3 regions of the Pseudomonas sp. GW821-FHT09D08 genome follow, and region 3 is predicted to be linked to each of the others. Evidence: riboswitches for the same ligand, from Rfam matches in the RefSeq annotation. Region 3 holds a riboswitch; each other region holds the start of a gene.

Evidence for each region. Region 3 has a riboswitch for cobalamin ahead of cobO (cob(I)yrinic acid a,c-diamide adenosyltransferase). Riboswitches for the same ligand answer to the same signal wherever they lie in the genome.
Region 1: it holds a riboswitch for cobalamin, as region 3 does, so the genes downstream of both, AC07OP_RS30060 (ABC transporter substrate-binding protein) here and cobO (cob(I)yrinic acid a,c-diamide adenosyltransferase) in region 3, are expected to answer to the same signal.
Region 2: it holds a riboswitch for cobalamin, as region 3 does, so the genes downstream of both, AC07OP_RS02205 (CbtB domain-containing protein) here and cobO (cob(I)yrinic acid a,c-diamide adenosyltransferase) in region 3, are expected to answer to the same signal.

The regions. Positions count from the first base shown of each region.
Region 1 is NZ_JBWKOX010000032.1:11,688-17,279, forward strand. It holds gene AC07OP_RS30055 (DNA/RNA non-specific endonuclease) at 111-1,040, shown strand; cobalamin riboswitch at 1,077-1,270, shown strand; gene AC07OP_RS30060 (ABC transporter substrate-binding protein) at 1,385-2,395, shown strand; gene AC07OP_RS30065 (FecCD family ABC transporter permease) at 2,392-3,396, shown strand; gene AC07OP_RS30070 (ABC transporter ATP-binding protein) at 3,393-4,157, shown strand; gene AC07OP_RS30075 (DUF1203 domain-containing protein) at 4,216-4,689, opposite strand; gene AC07OP_RS30080 (GNAT family N-acetyltransferase) at 4,766-5,218, opposite strand; gene AC07OP_RS30085 (hypothetical protein) at 5,215-5,592, opposite strand, start outside.
Region 2 is NZ_JBWKOX010000001.1:536,673-542,264, reverse strand. It holds gene AC07OP_RS02230 (fatty acid cis/trans isomerase) at 1-1,053, shown strand, start outside; gene nfuA (Fe-S biogenesis protein NfuA) at 1,147-1,731, shown strand; gene cobM (precorrin-4 C(11)-methyltransferase) at 1,982-2,728, opposite strand; gene AC07OP_RS02215 (cobalamin biosynthesis protein) at 2,799-3,191, opposite strand; gene AC07OP_RS02210 (CbtA family protein) at 3,188-3,892, opposite strand; gene AC07OP_RS02205 (CbtB domain-containing protein) at 3,904-4,092, opposite strand; cobalamin riboswitch at 4,190-4,394, opposite strand; cobalamin riboswitch at 4,437-4,636, shown strand; gene cobW (cobalamin biosynthesis protein CobW) at 4,727-5,592, shown strand, end outside.
Region 3 is NZ_JBWKOX010000007.1:241,609-247,200, reverse strand. It holds gene hda (DnaA regulatory inactivator Hda) at 1-154, shown strand, start outside; gene AC07OP_RS15440 (C40 family peptidase) at 364-993, shown strand; gene AC07OP_RS15435 (C40 family peptidase) at 1,138-1,674, shown strand; gene AC07OP_RS15430 (PQQ-dependent sugar dehydrogenase) at 1,797-3,110, opposite strand; cobalamin riboswitch at 3,210-3,466, shown strand; gene cobO (cob(I)yrinic acid a,c-diamide adenosyltransferase) at 3,540-4,151, shown strand; gene AC07OP_RS15420 (cobyrinic acid a,c-diamide synthase CobB) at 4,148-5,497, shown strand; gene bluB (5,6-dimethylbenzimidazole synthase) at 5,494-5,592, shown strand, end outside.

The DNA.
Region 1 (5,592 bases), on a different contig from region 3:
ATATGGTGTAGCTCCGGTAACCGTTTGAGGATAGCCCCCCAGGGTTAACCCGTGTCATCAATTGTCATCAATCTATGTTGCAGTCGTGTTTATCCAAGGAGGACTTACCCATGCCAGCCCGCAAAGCCAAAATCGATCTTGCGCACCGCCCACGACTCGCCGATCTGCGCCCGTTGATCGCGACCAATCCCACCCTGATGGAAGCCCGGGCGACGACGCCCCGTGTCACCGCGGCCAAGGACCTACAGGACCGACGCGGCTACGCCGAGGATTTTCTCAGCAGCTTCGCAGTGCCCTGGCCCACCGCCGCTGAGGCATTGGCGGACGACGTCCAACCGCTGCGCCTGGACTACACGCATTTCTCGGTGACGATGTCCCGTTCCCGACGACTGGCGCTCTACGTGGGCGTCAATATCGATGGCGGGCAGCATGTGGAGATAGTCCGCAGCAACGACACCTGGGCCTACGATGGGCGCCTGCCGATCAGCGCCCAGGTGGGCGAAGAGCTCTATGCCAGCAATGGCCTGGATCGCGGCCACCTGGTACGGCGCCAGGATCCCAACTGGGGCGACGCGGCAAACACCGCCAACCTCGACACCTTCCACTTCACCAACTGCTCGCCGCAGATGAGCGGGTTCAACCAGAAGACCTGGCTGGAACTGGAGGACTACATCCTCAATAACACGCAGCGTTGGAAAGCCCGGGCAACGGTGTTCAGCGGCCCGGTGTTCGCCGACGACGACCGCCTTTACCGTGGCATCAGAATCCCCAAGGCGTTCTGGAAAGTGGTGGCCTACCTCAGCGATGACGGCAAGCCCTCCGCCAGCGCCTATATGATCGACCAAAGCCGCGAGCTGGGTCAGCTCGACCTGATGTTCGGCCAGGTCAGGACCTACCAGCGCAGCGTGATCCAGATCGAACAATTGACCGGCATCCGCTTCGCCAACCTGGCGGACTACGACGGCTTCAGCAACGAAGAGCGCGCCACGGGCACGCGAATTGAAGCGCTGATCCGCGGCCCCGAGGATATTCGTCTCTGACCGGGCCCCCTTCGGGCTGTATCGCCTGGCCCTAATCAACTACCATACCGCGCCGGTTCCCGAACGGGACTAATAGGGAATCCGAAGCGCGGTACACCGCGTCAATCGGAACTGCCCCCGCAACTGTAGGTGCCGAGCCTGCTCCCCACTGCCACTGGACCGCGTCCGGGAAGGCCGGAGCGTGGCGACGACGCATCAGTCAGGAGACCTGCCGGCCCAGTAATCACTAACCGGCGGGGTGTCCGGGAAGGGCATCCTTGCCTGCCCGTTCGGCAGCGGTCGAGGGCGTATTTCCGAACCGTACCTGCCCTGTTTCCACGTACGGTCCACACGGAGATCGCCTCATGCTGCCACGCGTTACCGCCCTGATCAGCGGCCTGGGTTTCTGCGCCCTGGCCCACGCCGCGCCAACTCAGTACCCGCTTACCCTGGAAAACTGCGGCAGCACCCTCACCTTCCCGCAGGCGCCCGCGCGCAGCGTGACCATCGGCCAGGCCGCCACCGAAATGCTCTATGCCCTCGGCGTGGCTGACCGCGTGGTGGGCACCTCGCTGTGGTTCAACAGCGTGTTGCCGCAGTTCAAGGCGCAGAACGACGGCATCGAGCGCCTGGCCAACAACGAGCCCAGCTTTGAAGCGGTGATCGCCAAGCGCCCGCAACTGGTGGCCGCCGAGCTGGAATGGGTGGTAGGCCCGCAAGGCGTGGTCGGCACCCGCGAGCAGTTTCACGACCTGAAGATCCCCACCTACCTGCTGCCCTCCGACTGCGAAGGCAAGGACAACCTGGTGGGCGCCGACGGCACGCGGCTGGAGCCGTTCCGTATCGAGACGATCTACAAGAGCATCCGCCAGCTGGCGCAGATTTTCGATGTACAGGATCGCGGCCAACAGTTGAACGATGAGCTCCAGGCGCGCCTGGCCCAATCCGTGGCCACCGTGCAGAGCAAAGGCCTCAAGCAGGCCAGCGCGCTGGTGTGGTTCTCCAGCGCCGAACTGGCCAGCGACCCCTACGTGGCCGGCCACAAGGGCATTCCGGAGTTCATGCTCGAAACCCTCGGTTTGCACAACGTGGTGCAATCCGATGAAGAATGGCCCGCCGTCGGCTGGGAAACCCTCGCCAAGGCCAACCCGACCTTCCTGGTGATCGCCCGCATGGACCGCCGCCGCTACCCCGCCGACGACCATGAAAAGAAACTCGCCTTCCTGCGCAGCGACCCGGTCACGCGCAACATGGACGCGGTGAAAAACAACCGCATCATCATCCTCGACGCCCTGGCGCTGCAGGCCAGCATCCGCATGTTCGACGGCCTTGAACACCTGGCCACGGCCATCGACGGCTACGACCTGCCGCAATGATCCGGACCTTACTCGCCCTGGCGCTATTGCTGATCGCCGTGCTCGCCGGCGTGGCCATCGGCGAAACCGCCATCTCGCCCCAGGTGGTGCTGCAGGTGCTCGCCAACAAACTGTGGGCGGCCGGTTACGTGCTGGACCCCATCGATGAAGGCGTGGTGTGGAACTACCGCCTCACCCGTGCCCTGGTGGCCGCCGCCTGCGGTGCGGGGCTGGCCACCTGCGGGGTGATTTTGCAGTCGTTGCTGCGCAACCCGTTGGCCGATCCGTACCTGCTGGGCATCAGCGCCGGGGCTTCGACCGGCGCGGTGCTGGTGGCGTTGATGGGCGTGGGCGGCGGGCTGATTTCATTGTCGGCCGGCGCCTTTGTCGGCGCGATGGCGGCGTTTGCCCTGGTGATCCTGCTGGCGCGGGCCAGCGGTTCGTCCAGCGGCACCGGGCAGATCATCCTCGCGGGCATCGCCGGGTCGCAGCTGTTCAATGCACTTACCGCGTTCCTGATCACCAAGTCCGCCAGTTCCGAACAGGCGCGCGGCATCATGTTCTGGCTGCTGGGCAACCTCAGCGGCGTGCGCTGGCCGTCGGTGTGGCTGGCGGTGCCGGTGGCGGTCACCGGCCTGGCGGTGTGCCTGTGGCATCGTCGCGCGTTGGATGCGTTCACCTTCGGCACGGATTCGGCCGCGTCCCTGGGCATCCCGGTGCGCCGTGTGCAGGTTGTGCTGGTGGGGTGCGCGGCGCTGGTGACGGCGGTGATGGTGTCGATTGTCGGCTCCATCGGCTTTGTCGGCCTGGTGATCCCCCACGCGGTGCGCCTGCTGCTCGGCACCGGGCATTCGCGCCTGCTGCCCGCCAGTGCGCTGGGCGGCGCGTTATTTTTGATTGCGGCCGATGTGTTGTCGCGCACCTTGATCAAAGGCCAGGTGATCCCGGTCGGCGTGGTGACGGCGCTGGTGGGCGCGCCGGTGTTTGCGCTGATCCTGATTGGCCGGAGGAATGCGCGATGAGCGTACTGAGTTGCACCGGCCTGGGCTTCAAGGTGCGTGAGGCGGAATTGCTGCGCGATATCCACCTGGAGGTGCAACTGGGGGAAACCCTGGGGATTGTCGGGCCCAACGGCTCCGGCAAATCCACCCTGCTCAAACTGCTTGCCGGCCTGCGCACACCGGCCAGCGGCGACGTGCGCCTGGGCGGCCAGCGCCTGGGCGACCTGTCCCGCCGCGCCATCGCCCAACAGCTGGCGGTGGTAGAGCAACAGGCCGACACCGACGACGCCATCCGCGTGTTCGACGCCGTGGCGCTGGGCCGTACACCGTGGCTGTCGGCGCTGAGCCCGTGGTCCGGCGGCGACGACGCCATCGTGCGCCAGGCCCTGCATGATGTGGACGCCACCCACCTGAGCCACCGCGCCTGGCGCAGCCTCTCCGGCGGCGAGCGCCAACGCGTGCACATCGCCCGTGCCCTGGCGCAACGGCCGCAGATCCTGTTGCTGGATGAGCCGACCAACCACCTGGATATCCAGCATCAACTGGCGATTTTGAAAGGCGTGCAAGGCTTGCCGGTGACCACCCTCATCGCCCTGCATGACCTGAACCAGGCGCTGACCTGCGATCGCCTGGCCGTGCTGGACCGTGGGCGCCTGGTCGCGCTGGGCAAGCCGCTGGAGGTGCTGACGCCACAGCGACTACAGGAGACATTCGGGGTGCAGGCGCATTACCTGACGGACCCGTTCGATGGGGCGCAGATACTGCGGTTGCGGTCTAACTGAACAGGACATCCCCACATTAGGATCTACAGAGGCCTGCGCATATGGGCCGTCTGCCGGCTTAAGCCGGTACCCGATCTATCCGCCCTGAATAACACCCTTGCCTGGCGTTATGCACATGAATGTAGCTGACCTCGGGATTGGCCAACATCCGCTCAATCAAGGGCTCAATCACCAGCCCTTCCACGACATCTGCATCCACCATCATGCCTTCCTCGGAAAATGCCCGCAGGGACAGCAGCCGGATTCGCATCACCTCCGGCACCTGATTAACCGCGTCAAAAGCCTGCGTCGCCCCCTCGCGGATGAAAATCGCGTGCGACGCACGGTACGGCGAATGCGCCGGCTGGCTGACGTGATTGAGCAACAGCACGCTCTGCCCAACCTGCACGTCTTTCATCTCTATGCGGTCGGGAAAACCGGGGTGACGGTCGACTCGGTAACGCTTGATCCCTCGCGCGGCAAGCTCATCGTCGGGCAAACCAAACACACTGAGAAATGGATCGGGAGCAAGGCCCGTAATGCGGAAGTTCATGGTGGGCGCCTCTTAGGGTGAGCCCTATGAGACGAGCACCTGGACAGCGGGGGCTATCCGATTCTTGCGGTGATATTCACGGGCGGCTGGCTCGCTCGTAGCAAAGGTAGTCGTTCGAATCTGTGCCCACACAGACAAACCCGGCGCGCTCATACATCAGCCGGGCAGGGTTATCGGAACGTACGCTCAATCGCAACTTCAAGAAGTCATTCTGCCCAGCCGCCGCCACGTAAGCGTCCAGCAACGTCCGACCGATCCCCTGGCGTCGGTAAGCGTCACTGACGTTGATCGTACACAGCTCCGCAACCCCCTCCTCTGCCGTCCACAGCGAATAACCGGCGAACTGCCCGCCCAGCATCGCGATCGTCAAGCGTTCGAAGTTATCGACCCAGCGCGTAAGGTGGCGCTCCAACTGGAGCCGCCAGGCGGCTTCGTGGTCGGGCTCCCAGCGGCGGATGTAGTCCTGCTCTCCCCGATAGATCAACGGCAGATCGGTCACCGTCGCCGGCCTCAACGTCAGCGCGTTCACTCACGCAACTCACACACAGCGCTGCCCTTCATACCGGAGGCATGTACGCTCACGTGGCGCACGGAAAAACCGGGCTTGTCCACGAGCTTCCTCTCTTCCCAGGCCCCACCGCTGGCGACCTGATAACCAATGGCGCCGTCCGCCTGCCAGGTCAGGCGCAACATATACACACCGCGTTGGTCGGGGGCCCGATGGAAGAAGGTGTCGATGACCGGCTTGGCTTTGTTGAAGGTGCGCAGTTGGAACAAGCGCTGGTCGCTGTCGGTGGGCGTGTAGCTGGAAAGAAACAGGGTGTCGTCCTCGGCAGCGTCCTCGGCCGCCGCAAGAATCACCGACGGCACCCACTTTTCGCCGCGGTCCTGGTTGTCGGTGGT
Region 2 (5,592 bases), on a different contig from region 3:
AGCCTGTGGCTCGAATACCGCGATAAGCGCAACCAGTACGAAGCCCTGCGGCGAGATAGCTATGCCGAGTTGCCGGCGCCCAGTTGGTCGACCCTGTGGGCCGGCAATGACAATGCCCTGTTAAGCATCTTCCGCCACTTCGACAGCGCCTCGGTCAATAAGGGCCTGATCGGTGAAGTCCCGCAGACACTGTGGTTGTTCGACTATCCGTTGCTCGAACGCACCTATTACCAACTGGTGGTCAATTTCGATGTGTTCGGCAACGTATCGCACCAGGCCCAGACCCGGCTGTACTTCGACCTGATCCGCAACGGTGCCGAGCAGAACTTCCTGCGCCTGATGCCGGCCGATAGCCGCGATGCCTTTATGGATGATTGGTACCAGAACAGCGGCAAGATCAAGCTGTGGTTGGATTACGAAGCCATCGACGACGACACGCCTACCGCCTTGCACCTGGATAAAAAGGACCCCAAGCGCGACTTCGCCAACCAGTTGCTTGCCCGCTACGGTGACCTGAATGCCAGCCCGGATCCGATCAACCGTTGCGGGGGCGCGTTTTGTTCGCGCGACGGTATCGACCCGGCGCTGCAGGACGCCGAACAGGCGCTCAGCCGCCTGACTTCACGCCCGGCGGCGGGGCTCAAGGTGATTGACCAGTTACCCGAAGCGACGATGCTGCGCGTCGAAACCGCCAGCGGCAAGCGCGCGGTCTACAGCCTGCTGCGCAACCGCGCTCACAGTAACGTGGCATTTCTGCTGGGTGAGGCTTACCGCTATCAGCCGGGCCTGGACACGCTGACCCTTTACCCTGGAGTGCTCAGCAGTTACCCGAACTTCATGTTCAACATCCCTGCCCAGGAAGTGCCCGAATTCGTCGCCGAAATGGAGCGGGCCAAGGACGCCAATCGCTTTGAGAAAATTGTCGACCGCTGGGGCGTGCGCCGCAGCCACCCGTTGTTCTGGCAGTATTTCCACGATTTGTCCCAGTACATCCGCGAGACGACGCCGGTGGAAGAAGGGGTGCTGGATATGAACCGTTATGAAAACCTCTGACAGAGGCGAACGTCTTTTCCGACAAAATTACTAGGACTTTGTACCTGCGTAATATTTTGGCGTAAACTGCCGGCAAGCCTGTGAGGAGTTTCCATGACTGCCATAACCATTACCGACGCCGCCCACGATTACCTGGCTGACCTGCTGTCCAAGCAGAACACCCCGGGAATCGGCATCCGCGTCTTTATCACCCAGCCTGGCACCCAGTACGCCGAGACGTGCATCGCCTACTGCAAGCCCGGTGAAGAGAAACCTGAAGACACCGCCCTGGGGCTGAAAAGCTTCACTGCGTATATCGACAACTTCAGCGAAGCCTTCCTGGACGATGCCGTGGTCGATTACGCCACCGACCGCATGGGCGGCCAATTGACCATCAAGGCGCCCAACGCCAAGGTGCCTAACGTCAATGCCGACAGCCCGGTCAACGAGCGCATCAACTACTACCTGCAAACCGAGATCAACCCGGGGCTGGCCAGCCATGGCGGTCAGGTGAGCTTGATCGATGTAGTGGAAGACGGGATCGCCGTATTGAAATTCGGCGGCGGCTGCCAGGGTTGCGGCCAGGCGGACGTGACCTTGCGTGAAGGCATCGAGCGGACCCTGCTGGAGCGTATTCCGGAGCTCAAGGGCGTCCGTGACGTGACAGACCACACGCAGAAAGAAAACGCCTACTACTGAGTAAGGCGTTCACTGCGAACAAAAAACGGCGCCCGTGAGCGCCGTTTTTTATTGTTAAAATTCAAGCAGTTATGCCATCTATCTAACAAGTAGGATTAAGTGTGGGAGGGGGCTTGCTCCCGATAGCGGTGCCTCAGTCGACTCATGAGCAGGCTGACACACCGCCATCGGGGGCAAGCCCCCTCCCACATTTTGTTTTGTATTTAGCTATTTAAATCAATGGATTGCTTTGATTTTTTGAAGTAAATAATCAAGGCCGATAAAGGTGCGCATGCCCGGCCCGATACAACGACGACTCACTGAAACTGTCACTCGCCAGTACTCGACCCACCACAATCAACGCCGTACGCCGAAAGCCCTTGGCGGCGACTTTGTCGGCAATATCGCTGAGCGTGCCGACCGCCCAATCCTGATCCGGCCATGTCGCCCGGTGCACCACGGCAATCGGGCAGTCCGCGCCATAGTGCGGCAGCAGTTCGGCGACGATCTTCTCCAAATGATTGACCCCCAGGTGAATCGCCATGGTCGTGCCATGTCGGGCCAGGCTGTCGAAGTCTTCCCCGGCCGGCATGCGGGTTTTATTGGCGTAGCGGGTCAGGATCACGCTTTGGGCGATGTCCGGCAGGGTCAGTTCGGTCTCCAGCAAGGCTGCGCAGGCGGCCACCGCCGTGACGCCGGGAATGATCTGAAAGGGGATGCCCAACTCACGCAAATAACGGATCTGCTCGCCAATCGCGCCATACAGGCTCGGATCGCCGGAGTGCACCCGTGCCACGTCTTGGCCATTAGCGTGGGCGGTCTTGATCAGTTCGATAATCTGTTCCAGGTGCAGTTCAGCGCTGTTGACCACTTGTTGCGCCTGATGACCTTCCAGCACCGCCGCCGGCACCAGTGAGCCGGCATAGATGATCACCGGGCAACTGCGGATCAGGCGTTGGCCTTTGACGGTGATCAATTCCGGATCGCCGGGGCCGGCGCCGATGAAGTAGATGGTCATGGAGAATTCCTGTGGAAAAACGGGCGAGCATGAAGATTGCTCATGATCGGGAATGGCGATTATCGGGATTTTAGCCGGCGCAGGCCAATGCAAAGGTGGCCTGGGCGGTTTTCTGGCGGGTGATCATCAAGCGGGCAGGGCCGCCGCAGAGCTGTTCGGCCAGGGCTAGGGCGGCACTTTCGGCGACGCCGTAACAGCCGGTATGGGCAAACGCGACCGCCGATTTGTGGCTCAGCCGGGCTTCGTAAACGGCCAGTTGCCCGGCGCTGAAGCACTGCAAGGGCAGGTCGAGCAGTCGGGCCAGGGCGAGTAACCCTGGCTCGTTCTGTTTACGGTCGATGCTGGCCAGTGCGGTGACACGCTGGCGCTCGACCCCGCCCTCGGCCAGGGCGCTGTCGAACAGGCCCAGCAGGGTGTCTACATCACAACCCCGCTGGCAACCCAGGCCGACCACCAGGGTCATGCCGAGTATTGATCGTCGCGGTTACGGCGGAACAACCAGGCACTGATCAGGCCCAGGGCCAGCCAGAACGCCACGTTGGTCAACTGCGAAGCGATCTTGAACTGCGCTTCGAGGGCTTCCGGCGCCAGCATCGAATGGGTTTCCGGCTGCGGTGCACCGATCACATGCGGCACCACCAGGATCGCCGCGCCCAAGACTTTCAGCAGCCAGTTGCGACCAAACACGATCAGCGCAATCCCGGCCGCCGTGGAAGCAGCAGTGCCGATCCACCAGATTTGCCGTTGCGCCAGGTCGGCGGCGGCAGTGCCCGGCAGCTCCGGCGGCAGGCCCAGGGTGGGCGCCAGCACAAAAGTCGCGTAACCGGCCAGGCCCCACAGCAAGCCTTGGGCCGTGCGGGTCGGTGCGCGCAGGGTGTAGAGGCCGGCCAGCATCAGGGCGAAGCCGACGGCCACCACCAGGTTGCCGCCGGTGGTCGACAGCACGCGCTGCCAGCCGTCTTCCGGCTCCCAGGCTTCGGCGTCGTGGGAGTGTGCAGCGGCGCCAGCGGCGTGCTCATGCACGACTTCGGTCGCGGCCGGGGCTTTTTCAAAGGTTTCCGCCTGCAGAATCAGCGGAGCGACCCAGAAGCTTTGCAGCAGGGTCAGCAGCAGGGCGGCCAGCAAGCCGGTGAACCCTGCGGTTTGCGCAATACGCTTGATCATGTCGGCAGGCCTCAGTGGCACGGGAACGCGGCGCTGTGGCGGGTATCGTGGGCAGCGTTGTGCACCGCCTCGATATGGGAGAAACCGGCGAAATACACCAGGCACGCGCCAAGGATCGACGCGCCGATGGCGGCGGTCAGGCGTTGGCTGAGGGTGGCGGAGCTGCTGGCGGTGTGCGAGGTGCTGCTGATGATCGACATGGCGCGTCCCTTTCAGGTGTCAGGGTGACACGAGCGCATGCAAACCCCGCGAGCCAGGCACGCAGGGTTTTAACAGCGCCCGCCCACCGCGGGTTTGTTATTCGATGTTATTCGGGCCGGTCTCCGGGCTTGCGAGGGACACTGGGTCTATAAAACGTCGCCTTCCCATGCCGTACAGGCACAGTGGATCTGACGCTTCACTCGCTTACCGTTGCGGGGGCAGCACCGGACTCGTCATGACGCCATGACTCACCGGTTTCCCGTTTCACCCTGTGAAGGGCACCCGAAACAAGATGTGTAGGAGAGCATGGGCCGGGGACGGTAGTCAAATGCGGCGAGCCCCTGTAGCCTTGCACCCTCGAGGTTCTTCGGCCCAGGCCGAAGCTAAGAAGGGAACGCGGTCCAAGCCGCGGCTGCCCCCGCAACTGTGAAGGGTTTATCTGACTGCCACGCCACTGCCACTGCGGCGGGAAGGCGCAGTCGGCGCCGGTCGCAAGACCCGCAAGCCCCAAGCCAGGAGACCTGCCTCGCCACCGATTTTCCAATTCAACCGGGCGGGGTGATCCGGTGACGAAATCCGCTTCTGCGCGCCGCAGGGCCCATCGTCCCGTATGCCCGCCCCAAAGGGCATCCGATGAAAACACTGGCCAAACTCCCCGTCACCATCGTTACCGGCTTCCTTGGCTCGGGCAAGACCACCTTGCTGCGCCATATGCTCGACAACGCCCAGGGCCGTCGCATTGCGGTGATCGTCAACGAATTCGGCGAACTGGGCATCGACGGTGAGATCCTCAAGCAGTGCTCCATCGGTTGCACCGAAGAAGAGGCCAACGGCCGCGTGTACGAGCTGGCCAACGGCTGCCTGTGCTGCACCGTGCAGGAAGAGTTCTTCCCGGTGATGCGCGAACTGGTTGCCCGTCGCGGCGACCTCGACCATATCCTCATCGAAACCTCGGGCCTGGCCCTGCCAAAACCCTTGGTACAGGCCTTCCAGTGGCCGGAAATCCGCAGCGCCTGCACGGTTGATGCGGTCATCACCGTGGTCGACAGCCCGGCCGTGGCCGCCGGCACCTTTGCCGCGTTCCCGGATCAGGTCGACGCCCAGCGCAAGCTCGACCCGAACCTGGACCATGAATCGCCGCTGCACGAGCTGTTTGCCGACCAGTTGGCCAGCGCCGACCTGGTGATCCTCAATAAATCCGACCTGATCAGCGCCGAAGACCTGGCCCGTGTGCGCCTGGAAGTCGCCGAAGAACTGCCGCCGGCGGTGAAGATCATCGAAGCCAGCAGCGGTCGCCTGCCGTTGGACGTATTGATCGGCCTGGGCGCGGGGTCCGAAGAACATATCGACGCTCGCCATAGCCACCACGATCATCACCACGAAGGTGAGGAAGATCACGATCACGACGCCTTCGATTCCATCTCCATCGACCTGCCCCAAGCCGACGAAGCGCTGCTGCTCGACGCCCTGAACCAATTGGTGGTTCAGCACGGCATCCT
Region 3 (5,592 bases):
GCACCTCACCGATGAAGTCGGGCACTTTATCCTCACCCGTGGCACCCGCAGCATGAGCGCGTTGTTCGATTTGCTCGAGCAACTCGATCAGGCCTCCCTGCAGGCTCAACGAAAATTGACGATCCCTTTTCTCAAGGAAACGTTGGGCTGGTAACCGCTTGAATCTACGGGGTTCGGCAATTTACAGGCGCCAGAAATCCTGCGTTTAAGCCACGTTGGCTACGCATGTGAACCGATAAATGGAATTACGGCTTAGATGTCATAGTCCAATCGCGAAGTCACATAGATCACGATTGAATTTGCAAATCGATGTGATAGAAGGCATAGTCTCGACTTCTTTACATACCAGCCACGGTCGTGCCCATGCTAAATCGCTTCGCACCCCTCGTGCCCCTCGCACTCGTTACCCTGTTGTTTGGTTGCGCCTCCCACCCTCAACAGGTGGTTGAGCAGCAAAAACCTCAACAACAGTCCCAGGCAAAATTCGTTGCTGCACAGTCTGCTTCTGTCTATGAAGAAGAGGTCGCAACCGAAAAGGAACTGGCCGATTTCTCCGGCAACAAGCCTTACCAGCTTCCAGTCCTGGCCGACAGCATCCTCGAACGCGGCATGTCCCTGATCGGTACCCGTTACCGTTTCGGCGGTACCTCTGAAGCCGGTTTCGACTGCAGCGGTTTCATCGGCTACCTGTTTCGTGAAGAAGCTGGCATGAACCTGCCACGCTCCACTCGCGAAATGATCAACGTGAAAGCACCGTTGGTCGCGCGCAACAACCTCAAGCCCGGTGATCTGCTTTTCTTCAGTACTGCAGGCCGTGGTCGCGTAAGCCATGCCGGTATCTACCTGGGCGATAACCAGTTTATCCACTCCAGCAGCCGTCGCAGTGGCGGTGTTCGAGTCGACAGCCTGGGTGACAGCTACTGGAGCAAAACCTTCATCGAAGCCAAGCGCGCACTCGCCATGGCCCCGACTACGGTTACCGCCAGTAAGTAAACTTAAAGTGATACTTGAAGTTTGACGTGTAAGCGCTAGAATCCCTGGACATTGTTGTAATCCGTTCGCGCGAGCTTTGCTTGCGCGTTCTGGTTTTCAGCGTTCGGCAGCGATAGCCGCATCCAGACCAGGATTGTTCTGCACATGTCGACCTCAGCCCGCCTGCTCCTTATTCTCTGCGCCGCGCTTATCAGCGCCTGCGCCAGCCGGCCGCCACCCGCTCCCGTTGCGGTCAAGCCCAAGCCGGTATTCAACTATTCCACCCAGAATTTCTCGCCTGCGGCCGAAGACGTGCTCTTTCGTGCACTGGGCCTGGTCGGCACGCCTTACCGTTGGGGCGGCAACACGCCGGACTCGGGGTTTGATTGCAGTGGCCTGATCGGCTTCGTCTTCCGCGACGCCGCCGGCATTTCCCTGCCGCGCACCACTCGCGAACTGATTGTGATGCGCGCCCAGGATGTCAGCGAGCAGAACCTGCAGACCGGCGACCTGCTGTTCTTTGCCACCGGTGGCGGTTCCCAGGTCAGCCACGCCGGCATCTATGTGGGCGAAGGCCGCTTTGTGCACGCGCCGCAGACCGGCGGTACGGTCAAGCTGGACACCTTGTCCAAGGCGTATTGGCAGAATGCCTATCTGAGCGCCAAGCGTGTGTTGCCAGCAAACCTGGCACGTAATCCCTGAACCAAATGTGGGAGGGGGCTTGCCCCCGATAGCGAAGCATCAGTCACAGTATCTGTGCCTGACCCACTGCTATCGGGAGCAAGCCCCCTCCCACATTGGTTTTGTGATGCTTCTGGGGGCGTTTATTTAGCGGCCGACACCCGCCACACCTTATTCCCCACATCATCCGCCACCAGCAAATCCCCTTGCTGATCGATCACCACGCCCACCGGCCGGCCCATGGCGTTCTCATCTTTATCGAGAAACCCGGTCAGCACGTCCACCGGCTGCCCTTTAGGCTGGCCTGCCTCGAACGGTACGAAGATCACCTTGTAGCCACTGTGGGGCTTGCGATTCCACGAGCCATGCTGGCCGATGAACGCGCCGTTGCTGAACGGCGCCGGCAGTTTGCTGCCCTCGGCGAACGTCAGGCCCAAAGACGCGGTGTGCGGCCCTACCGCATAGTCCGGCACGATTGCCTTGGCCACCAGGTCCAGGTTCTGCGGCGTGACGCGTACATCCACATGCTGGCCGTAATAGCTGAAGGGCCAGCCATAGAACCCGCCATCCTTGACCGAGGTGATGTAGTCCGGCACCAGGTCGCTGCCGATCTCGTCGCGCTCGTTTACCGCCGTCCATAGCTTGCCGCTCTGGGGTTCCCAGGCCATGCCGTTAGGGTTGCGCAGGCCGGAAGCGAAAATGCGCTGCTGGCCGCTGGCGCGATCCACTTCCCAGATAGCCGCCCGGCCCTGTTCCGCCTCAAGACCGTTCTCACCGACGTTGCTGTTGGAGCCGACGCTCACGTACAGCTTGCTGCCGTCCTTGCTGGCGATCACGTTCTTGGTCCAGTGATGATTCAGGGGGCCGCCCGGCAGGTCGACCACCTTGGTGCCAACTGCCTTGATCGCGGTTTCGCCCGCTTGATAGGGGAAGCGCAGCAGCTTGTCCGAATCGGCGACGTACAGGTCATTGCCGACCAGTGTCATACCGAAGGGCGAGTTGAGGTTTTCCAGGAACACCGTACGGGTCTCGGCAACACCATCGTGATCGGCGTCGCGCAGCAGGGTAATGCGATTGGGGCTCGGTACACCGGCACCGGCGCGGCCCATGACCTTCTCCATGACCCAGCCGCGAATGCCCTTGGAATCATCCGGCTTGGGCGGCGCATTGGTTTCTGCCACCAGCACATCGCCATTGGGCAATACATACAGCCAGCGCGGGTGATCCAGGCCTTCGGCGAACGCCGCCACTTGGGTGCCGGCCGCTGCCGTTGGCTTCACGCCCTCCGGCCAGCCGATAGCCGGGGCAATGTTCACCGTGGGAATCAGGGTTTTGTTCGGCTCCGGTAGCTGCGGCGACGGCCCGGTGCCGTCGGACACCTGCAGGGTGGAGCTTTCACCGCAGGCGGCGAGGGTGCCGGCGAGCATGATGAGCAGGGCGAGTCTGGTTTTATGCATGGTGTTCTCCTTGATACCTGTAAGGGTAGAGGAGGGCGCTGGTGCGATGGTTCAAGTGCAAGGCCAGCTTTAATTGACGCTCCACCCCCAACCCACTAACCTTCGCGGCTTGTTCCAGGTGCTCTGTGACCCATGGGTCGACCGAGTGAAACAGGGAAGCCGGTGAGCGAGCGCACTTGTACACAGTGCTGCCGCGATTCCGGCGCTGCCCCCGCAACGGTAAATGAGTCAAGACGGTGCCTTTTGCCACTGTATCGCCCGCGATATGGGAAGGCGCGCCGTCGGCGTGTTCGCTCTGTCGATGAGCCAGCGCACCACTCATGAGCCCGGAGACCGGCCTGGATCATCCAACAGCATCACGGTGGGCGATGCTTGGCTGTCTGTTTTTTCCTGCCTGCCGTTTTTGTCCAGCCCCAATGGAGAGCTGCCATGACCGATACCCCCGACCGCGACGAACGCCACCTGGCGCGCATGCTGCGCAAAAAAGCCGTGATCGACGAGCGCATCGCCAATTCCCCCAATGAGTGTGGCTTGCTGCTGGTGCTGACCGGCAACGGCAAAGGCAAGAGCAGCTCGGCATTCGGTATGCTCGCGCGCGCCATGGGCCACGGCATGCAGTGCGGTGTGGTGCAGTTCATCAAGGGGCGCAACAGCACCGGTGAGGAGTTGTTCTTCCGCCGCTTCCCCGAGCAAGTGCGTTTCCACGTGATGGGCGAAGGCTTCACCTGGGAGACCCAGGACCGCCAGCGCGATATCGCTGCCGCCGAAGCCGCCTGGGCCGTGTCCCGTGAACTGCTGCAAGACCCCACCATCGGCCTGGTGGTGCTGGATGAGCTGAACATCGCCCTCAAGCATGGTTACCTCGACTTGGACCAGGTCCTCAGCGACCTGCAAGCGCGTCCGCCGATGCAGCACGTGGTCGTCACCGGCCGTGGCGCCAAGCCTGAATTGATCGAAATGGGCGACACCGTCACTGAAATGGGCATGCTCAAGCACGCGTTCCAGGCCGGTATCAAGGCACAGAAGGGCGTCGAACTTTGAATCAGCCCCGTCACTGCCCGGCCGTCCTGATCGCCGCACCGGCGTCCGGCCAGGGCAAAACCACCGTCACCGCCGCGCTGGCCCGTTTGCACCGCAACCTGGGGCGCAGGGTACGCGTGTTCAAATGCGGCCCGGATTTCCTGGACCCGATGATCCACGAGCGCGCCAGCGGTGCGCCGGTGTATCAATTGGACATGTGGATGGTGGGCGAGCAGGAAAGTCGTCGGCTGCTGTGGGAAGCGGCGGGTGAGGCCGACCTCATCCTGATCGAAGGCGTGATGGGCCTGTTCGATGGCACACCGTCCAGCGCCGACTTGGCGCGGCATTTCGGCGTGCCGGTGCTCGGTGTGATCGACGGCACCGCCATGGCCCAGACCTTTGGCGCCCTGGCCCTGGGCCTGGCGCGTTATCAGCCGGACCTGCCGTTTGCCGGGGTACTGGCCAACCGCGTCGGCACCCTGCGCCATGCGCAGTTGCTGGAAGGCAGCCTCACCGAAGGCTTGCGTTGGTATGGCGCCCTGTCCCGCGAAACCGGGATCGAACTGCCCAGCCGCCATTTGGGCCTGGTGCAGGCCAGCGAGCTGAATGACCTCGACGTGCGCCTGGACGCCGCCGCCCAGGCCCTGGGCAGCAGCTGCGAAGTCGCATTGCCGCCGCCGGTGACCTTCGCCGCGCCGGAAGTGATCGAGGCCGAGCCGTTGCTGGCCGGTGTGCGCATTGCGGTGGCCCGTGACGAAGCCTTCGCCTTCACCTATGGCGCCAGCCTCGACCTGCTGCGGGCGATGGGGGCCGAGTTGCACTTCTTCTCGCCGATCCATGATCGCCAACTGCCCGAGGCCGACAGCCTGTATTTACCCGGCGGTTACCCGGAATTGCACCACCAGGCGCTGTCGCAAAACACGCCGATGCTTGACGCCATTCGTAACCACCATGCCGCCGGCAAACCCTTGCTCGCCGAGTGTGGCGGCATGCTCTACCTGTTGGATTCGCTTACCGATGTCGACGGCACCCGCGCCGAGCTGGTCGGCCTGCTGCAAGGCGATGCGGTGATGCAAAAGAAACTCGCGGCCCTGGCCCTGCAAAGTGTCGAGCTGCCGGAAGGCGTGCTGCGCGGGCACACGTATCACCATTCCCTGACCAGCACCGAGAGCCAGCCGATTGCCCGTGGCCTGAGCCCGAACGGTGGGCGCGGTGCCGAAGCGGTGTTCCGGCAGGGGCGGATGACGGCCTCTTACGTGCACTTCTATTTTCCGTCGAATCCGACGGCGGTAGCCGCGTTGTTTGCCCCGGACCGAGCTGAAACCCCATCCACTGTGGGAGGGGGCTTGCCCCCGATAGGGCCATGACCGACAACGCTTTCCCCCAGGCCGACCGCGACGCCGTCTACCGCGCCATCGCCGAACGCCGCGACATGCGCCACTTCAGCGGCGGCAGTGTCGCG